DNA from 2 places in the Weizmannia sp. FSL K6-3076 genome. Region 2 is predicted to be linked to the other one. Evidence: predicted binding sites of a transcription regulator. Region 2 holds the regulator's gene; the other holds the start of a gene.
What was found. Region 2 encodes Rex, which represses fermentation and respiration genes when NADH is low (regulators of the CRP and FNR family bind a similar motif). Its sites were predicted from a motif close to TTGTGAAATATTTCACAA; they were not measured.
Positions count from the first base shown of each region.

Region 1: the regulator Rex is predicted to act here: its motif matches at 2,186-2,203, upstream of NSS95_RS02860 (L-lactate dehydrogenase).

Region 1 is NZ_JBBOWU010000001.1:631,255-635,468, reverse strand. Features, by position in the region: gene NSS95_RS02865 (3D domain-containing protein) at 1-760, shown strand, start outside; gene NSS95_RS02860 (L-lactate dehydrogenase) at 971-1,909, opposite strand; gene ppc (phosphoenolpyruvate carboxylase) at 2,967-4,214, shown strand, end outside.
Region 2 is NZ_JBBOWU010000001.1:3,237,918-3,242,131, reverse strand. Features, by position in the region: gene NSS95_RS15330 (ISLre2-like element ISBco6 family transposase) at 1-950, shown strand, start outside; gene NSS95_RS15325 (redox-sensing transcriptional repressor Rex) at 1,468-2,151, shown strand; gene tatC (twin-arginine translocase subunit TatC) at 2,302-3,066, shown strand; gene NSS95_RS15315 (YdiK family protein) at 3,103-3,300, opposite strand; gene NSS95_RS15310 (CPBP family intramembrane glutamic endopeptidase) at 3,297-4,025, opposite strand.

The DNA.
Region 1 (4,214 bases), 2.6 Mb from region 2:
GCTGAACGCTGATACAAGCCTTTTGGATCAGCAAAAAGCGGACCTTGCGAAAATTGAAGCCGATAAAAAAGCCATTGCAGACCAGGAAAAAGTGCTCGAACAGGAGCAGGCAAACTTGAAAAGCAGCCAGGCAAAACTGCAAACAAATTTAAAAGAAAAGGAAAAAGCATTGTCGGGATTAAAATCGAAGTATGACAGCATTCAAAATGAGCTGTCAAAAGCGGAACAAAAACAAACCGACTTGAATACGAAAATCAGCAACCTGCAAAAAGAAATAAAGGCACAGCAGGCGGCCGCAAAAGCAAGGGAAGAAGCCCTCGCAAAACAAGCGAGCGAAGCTGAAGCCGAAAAGGCAGCGGAAGCGCAAGCTGAAAAAACAGCAGAAACACAAGCGAAAAAACCAGCGGAAGCCGGTGCCGGGAAAACGGCCGGAACCAAATCCACCGCATCTTCCGGCCACAGCACGCCACAAGGCAAATCCTTCTATGTGACGGCGACATCTTATAACCATGAAGATACGAAGCTGGATATTACCGCTTTGGGATATAACATTAAGAAAAACCCGAACATGAAATTGATCGCTGTCGATCCGTCGGTCATTCCGCTCGGCAGCAAAGTCTGGGTTGAAGGATACGGGGTTGCCATCGCAGCCGATACCGGCGGTGCCATTAAGGGCCATATCATCGATGTCCTGATGCCGAACAAAAAAGCTTCCATCGCATGGGGGCGCCGTACGGTCAAAGTGATCATATTGAATTAAGAAAAAGCAGCCTTGAATCGATTCAAGGTTGCTTTTTTATATCCGCCTATGGCAGGCCCGCTCCTAACCCCGGCAAAAAACAGGCCCATGCTTTTCCCGGAAAGCGGGGCAAGCATGGGCACTTTTTTCGGCAGTCCGCCTTAAGCAGGCGCCGGGATTTTTTTCAAAGAAAAAGCCGGGCCTCCCATGAAGCCCGGCCGGCACAAATGCTTACAATACCGGTGCCATTGTTTCTTTTAGCACTTTTACAGAATGATTGAACTGTTCCTGTTCTTTTTCGTTCAGTTTGATTTCAACCACTTCACGGATGCCCTGGCGATTGATGATGGCCGGAACGCCAACGTACACATCGCTGTTTCCGTATTGGCCTTCAAGAAATGCAGAGACCGTCAATACGCTGTTTTCATTGTTCAGGATTGCCCTTGTAATCCGGGTCAAGGACATCCCGATGCCGTAAAATGTGGCCCCTTTTCGTTCAATAATATGATAAGCCGCATCTCTCGTATTGACAAAAATGTCATCTAACGTCTTTTCGTCAATAATTCCTTTTTGTAGATAGCTTTCAATCGTATCGTAACCGATATTTGTATGGCTCCATACCGGAAGTTCCGTATCGCCGTGTTCGCCGATAATCGCAGCATGCACATTGCGCGGGTCAATTCCAAATTGGGCGCTCAAAGAGTTGCGGAGACGCGCGGAGTCAAGCACTGTGCCCGAACCGATAACATGTTCTTTCGGCAGGCCGGACTCTTTCCAAGTTACATATGTCAAAATGTCAACCGGGTTGCTGGCAACAAGAAAAATCCCGTTAAAGCCGCTGTCCATGATGCTCTTAATCATGCCTTTAAAAATTTTTGCGTTTTTGGCAACAAGATCAAGCCTTGTTTCGCCCGGTTTTTGCGGGGAACCTGCCGTAATGACAACAAGGTCGGCAGTGCCGCAATCGGAATAATCACCTTTCCAAACGCGGGTCGGCGTAGGCGCAAATGGCAGGCCGTGGTTCAGGTCCATGGCTTCCCCTTCTGCTTTTGCTTCGTTAATATCGATTAAAACAAGCTCTTCTGCAACACCCTGATTAATCATGGCGTAGCAGTAACTTGTACCAACTGCACCCGTTCCAACCACTGCAATACGATTGACTTTTTTCATGTATAATCTTCCTTCCCATCAAAAGTAAAAAATATATCCACTGTATGAAAGCAGTTTTGCAAGCCCGGCATGGCGGGCCCCTATCCAGTCTATGGATATTGTGCCAACTCCTAATGGATTCCATACTGCTTTTCCTTTAAAGCAGGACAATTAAACTTTTGCAGCAAATGCTGCCATGCGGTTTGTGAAATAGATGGACGGCATGCTCTTTTATGGCTGAAATGGATCGTTCCGTTCATTTTCCTTCATTCCACATGGGTAAGTATACCACTATTTTTGTGATCAGATTCACATATTTTATGGCGAAAATTTGAAAATTTGCTTGCCCAAATGCCCGGTTTTAAAGGAAAATGACGGTTTCTCAAAATTATCCGTTTACATTTTTCACAAATGGCTTTATTTGAAAGAGCCAGATATGTAAGCGTTATTCATTCTTGTGCTGATTTTCACAAAGTTCCCCGGGCGGAGGAATAAATGGCTGATCCCGCCCAAATGATCTCTGCCATTTTTTATCCTGAATGCCTCCCCTCAAAAAGCGGGTGCTGCCTGCTTAAAAAAACCCGCTTCACATGCATGGAGACGTGCACGCCAGGCATCGACAAAAACGCAACTGCCCAGCCATTCATGTCTGCATCATAAATGGACACCGTGCGGACAGCCAGTACGACGGGCATAATAAAGCCGGCCATAAAATCAATTTTATATAAGTAAATTTTTTCTCTCCATACCGGCTGCTTTCATTTATTATCAAAGAAGAAGAGAACGGTTTCACTGCCAATTCTTTTCTTTCCATCTCCGGTACTTGCCACATTAAAAACACGAATGATATTCATCATTGACTTTCAATCGTTCGCATTTTATCCTTAATTTATCCCTTTATGCGGGAAATGTTCCTTTACTAGTTTTTAATTTTATAAAGTATTAGACTTTTTTCATTTTACAAGTATAATAATAAGTATCATTTTCTTTGTGCATTTTTCTGACCAAATGAAAGGAGCGATTATCCTTGCATCAAATTGATGAAAAGAAAGCCCCCCGGATGGCCCTGCAGGCAGACATGGATTTTCTCGCCGGGCTGCTGGATAAAGTGATCCTATTTGAAGGCGGCGAAGCATTGCTCAAAACAATCCAAAATATTCGCTCCCTGGCACAAAAAGCGAGGGAAACCGGCGATGAGGCTTTCTACCTTCAATTAAAAAAAGAAATTACAGACCTGAATCCGCCAGAACGGCAGGAAGTCATCCGCGCTTTCTCTACCTATCTGCAATTATTTAATATTACCGAGCAAAATTTCAGAATTAAGCGCCGGCGGGAGTACCAGTCGGAAGATACAGACCAGGTCCAACCGCGTTCACTTGAAGATGGCATCGAAACGCTGCGGAAAGAAAAAGTGCCGGCTGAAATGGTTGCAGAACTGCTGGACAGTTTATCGCTTGAACTGATTATAACGGCACACCCGACAGAAGCAACGAGGCGGACCATTCTGCAAATCCACAAACGTATTGCAGACCTTTTAAAAGCGCTCGAATATGCCAACACCCGTTATGAGAAAAAAGTCATTGAAGAAACGATTTTGAATGAGATTACCATTTTATGGCAAAGTTCCGAAATCCGCGAGAAGAAACCGTCCGTTCTAGACGAGGTGAAAAACGGGCTTTATTATTTCGACAATGTCCTGTTCGACGTGCTGCCGCGCATACACGAAGACCTAGAAGACTATCTGTACGAATCGTACGGACAGCGTTTTAAAGTCCCTTCTTATCTTCATTTCGGATCGTGGATCGGCGGCGACCGGGACGGGAACCCGAACGTGACCGCGGACATCACCTGGAAAACGCTCGAGATGCAGCGTGAACTCGTATTGGAAAAATATAAAAAGTCGCTTACCACACTCCGGGAGCTGCTCAGCCATTCTGCCAAAAAAATAAGCGCCAGCCATGCCCTGGTTGCATCTGTGGAAAGCGAAGAAAATACAATGCCGGCTGCAAAATTATGGCCGACAAAAGATGAAATTTACCGCAGAAAGCTGGCGATTATGATCCATAAACTGGAATGTGTGGGAAAAAGCAATGGCGGCTACCAATCCGCAGAGGAGCTCCTTGCCGATCTGTATATGATCCGGGACAGCGTGAACCAGCACCATCCGGCCGGGCATCCGATTAAATTGCTCCGCAAAGTTATCCGCCAGGTCGAATTGTTCGGGTTCCACCTAGCATCACTCGATATCCGCAACCATAGCGGCGAACATGAATCAGCACTTGCCGAGGTGCTTTATAACGTCAATATCGCGAAAGACTATAAAAAT
Region 2 (4,214 bases):
AGGCACTTGTAGAAGAGCTAGAAATAGCTGTTTCCCTGCCTGAGGGGAAGAAGGTAGACTACCTGTTTTCTGAAGCAGATGGTGTATTCGTTCGGGGACTAAAAAAGAAACAGAGTATGGAAGTCCACCACGCCATTCTCTATGAGGGATGGGAAACCAATGGTAAAAGGGTCTCCCTGCGTCAGCCCACAGTCATCATGACAACGGAAGCCATCCAGACATTTTGGGATGAAGTCCAAGCCACAGCTGCCAACACCTACTCCCTCGAAAAAACGCATGTCATTACAAACAGTGATGGAGGTGCGGGATACACAGCTGAACGGTTTCAAACAGCTTTCTCACAGTCGGAATTTCCGGTGCTCAACCAGCTGGATACCTACCACGTTGCACAAGCCATCATAAGGACATTTGGGGGCGGAAAGAGCGAGATCAAGGAGCAAATTAGAAAAGCGATTAGAACGCATGACCTGGACCAATTCACGTTATATTTGGATACGCACGAAAGCACCTTGACGGATAAAAAGGCTCTCAAGAAAATCAAGGAATTCCGTTCGTATATCTTGAAAAACTGGGACCGCATTTTTGACTGGAGAGACAGGGTGAAAAACGTGCCGGAAGGTGCGAGAGGCCTAGGAGCGATGGAATCGAATCAAAGGCATATCTCCTTCAGGATGAAAAAAAGGGGCATGCATTGGAGTGAACTTGGCGCAGAAGCCATGGTGAAAATCAAACAAGGCATACTCAATGGGACATTGAGAGAAGCCTATCTGAAACACCGTTCAAGAAGCGAGAGAAAGCAACGGAACTTGAAACAATCCATCAGGATGTCTCAACTACTCAAGCAGCCTGTACGCCCGTCAGTGGGCGTAAAGCACGGATCAGTTGCCCTGCATTCAAGCAGTTCATCGGCAATGGGACATTTAAGCAAAATATTAGAGCTTTCGTTTTAAGCCTGGCTCAGTGGGGACTGATCGTTGAGGCGCGCGAAATTTACGAGACTCCTGCGGGAAAAGCGAGCCAGGAGAGACCCCGCAGCGAGGTACGAGCGAGGAGGCTCGCCGGCCGCCCGCGGAAAGCGAGTGAATTTCGCGCGCCTCAACATCCCCGTTATCCATCTTTATACGGAAATATTACATCTTTTCCGAAAATTACACCGAGCAAGTAAAGCACGGTAGCCGAAAGTGTACAAAAAGAGTGTCTTGGAATACCCGATATTTAAACCTTGTCGAGAAAAACTTGACACATACAATTCGTAAAAACCCATGAAAAAAATGCTTACTTGTGATATATTTAACATAGTTGGAGAGAGAAAAAGACGCATGCAGGCATTTTTTTAAAACATATTTTTTCTTTGCTCAGATAGGAGTAATATTATAATGAAGAATGGCAGCGCTGCCATTCTGGAATGGACGCACGATTGGAACCAACAGCACAAAAAACTTAAGCTTTCAACTTGGGGGATTTCACATGAAGGATGAATCAGTAAAAATACCGCAAGCCACTGCAAAACGGCTTCCATTATATTACCGGTACCTGAGAAATTTATATACACTTGGCAAGCAAAGGGTATCCTCGGCGGAACTGAGTGAAGCGGTGAAAGTCGACTCCGCTACGATACGCAGGGATTTTTCCTACTTCGGGGCACTTGGAAAAAAAGGTTATGGTTATAATGTAAAATATTTATTGTCTTTTTTCGGCAAGACGCTGAACCAGGATGAGATCACAGATGTAGCGCTGGTTGGCGTTGGGAACCTCGGTACAGCCCTTTTGAATTACAATTTTTCGAAGAATAACAGCGCACGGATTGTGATGGCATTTGACAATGACCCCGGGAAGGTGGGGAGCCATGTTGGCAATGTGCCTGTTTACAGCATGGACGAATTAAGAGAACGGCTTTGCGCGGAAGATGTGACGGTTGTGATTTTGACGGTCCCCGCTTCCAGTGCCCAGGCAGTGACAGACGAGCTTGCCAGTACAAATGTAAAAGGCGTTTTAAACTTTACACCTGCCCGGCTGAACGTGCCGCCGGATATCCGCGTCCATCATATTGACCTGGCCGTGGAACTACAGGCACTGATCTATTTTTTAAAACATTATTCAAATGATGAAGAAAATTTGAAAGAAACAAAAGAGCCGGTTGCGAAGCCATAGCCAAAAAGCTTTTTTTCCGTTATCATAGTGGGTACAGGGGGTGGCCCGATTGAAAACGGAATGCAGGCGCAAATGGCAATGGCCGGATTTGGCTGTGGCGTGCAAAGGGAAAAGGGCGGATTCAACGCCGGCACTTAAAGGGGAACGGCGATGAATACGAAAAAAATGCCGGTTACCGGACACATCCAGGAATTGAGAAAGCGGTTAATTACCGTTCTCATTTTCTTTCTGTTTGCCCTGGTTGTTGGCTTTTTTACCGCAAAACCTGTTATACGTTATTTGCAGCATGCCAAAAATGCCGGCATGTTCACGATGAATGCCTTCAGGGTAACCGATCCTATTAAGGTTTTTATGGAAGTTTCGGTTGTGATCGCATGCCTATTGACCCTGCCGGTGATTTTGTACCAGCTTTGGGCGTTTATAAGCCCGGGGCTGTATGAGAAAGAAAAGAAACTGACATTAAGTTACATTCCTGTTTCCATCTTGCTTTTTATAGCCGGCGTTTCTTTTTCCTATTTCGTGCTTTGTCCGCTGATGGTGAAGTTTATGATGGGCTTGTCAAATGAAATGGGCATTCGTGCGGTGATCGGGATCCGGGAGTATATTCAGTTTCTGCTAGAGATCACGCTTCCGTTTGGCTTTGTGTTCCAAATGCCGGTCGTGGTCCTGTTTCTGACCCGGCTTGGCATCATTACGCCGAGACTGTTGAAAAAGGTAAGAAAATATGCGTATCTTGCTTTGATTGCAGCTGCCGGCATCATCACCCCGCCGGACGTGTTTTCGCAGCTGATTACCTTTGTTCCACTCGTTTTGCTGTATGAAGCAAGCACACTGATTTCGAAAATGGCGTACCGCAATGCCAAAAAAGCGGCAAAAGAAATGCCAATGGATGAACAGACGATTGCTTCTGAATAAGAAAGCCGTTTTCCGGACGGAGCCGGAAAACGGCTTTTATTTTTTCACTGAGTTTTTCAGCTTGAAATGGAGAAAGATCAGCCTGATGCCGGAACCCAGATCCAATGTTGCAATCAACAGCAGTAAATAAGAAAAAAAGCCCCAGCCGCCCACTTGTACCTGCTGAATGGCAAAATAAGTGAACAAAGCCCCGAGCAGGCAGTTTACAATCCCTGAAAAAAGTGGTCTCATCATAGAAGTCCTCCAATTGAGCTGTAAATTTCATGTACGGATGTCTGCAGAACGGACGGGTGCAAAAGCAGCCTCACGACCACAATCGTGTTCATGGAAACATGCGCAAACATGGAAACGGTGATCCGGTTTGTTTTCTCGTATAAATAAGCGAGCGTCAGCCCTAAAAGGGAATATAAAAACAAGTGGCTCGGTTCGGTATGCGCGAGTCCGAAAATAACCGAGCTGACAATACCGGATAAAAGGAATGAAAAGCGCCTGCGCAGCGTGCCGAAAATGATTTTCCGAAAAACGATTTCCTCGAGAATCGGCCCTGCGATCGAGCTGATGAGGATGACGAGCGGAAATCTTTCAATCAGCGCCATGATTTGCTGCGTATTGTTGGAGGCAGCCGGGGCACCGAATAATGATTCAATGATCGCGGCTGCAGTCTGGGCAAAGAAACAAAGAAAGACGCCGCCTATTGCCCATATGGCGGATGGCGCGGCCGGAAGCGGTTCAGTCCGGTCTGTTTCTTTCTTTGCGGCTTTTCTTAAAAAGTACAGGACGATGATCAGCCCGATGATAAAGCTGATGACGGTCCAAAGCGGGGGCGTCAATGTCCGCATGCTGTCTGCCGGTTCGTGGAAAACGTTCACCCCGGCATAGTAGAGCAACGGATACCCGACGGCGCCGGACAGCAGCATAAGGATGTACGTCACGAGAATATACACATACTCTTTTTTCACGCGTTCTTTTCCTTTCTTGCCAGTTCAAAGTTTAAAGGATCGCAAATTCGTCCAATATGTTCATTGTACTATTGAACCGGGCGGGGTTCAAATGCCGTGCGCAGAGCCAGCCTTTTCAGTTGCATATCCGGATGGTGATCAAGCATACTTATAAAAGGGCAAGCGGCTGAAATGGAGGCGCGCAACCGG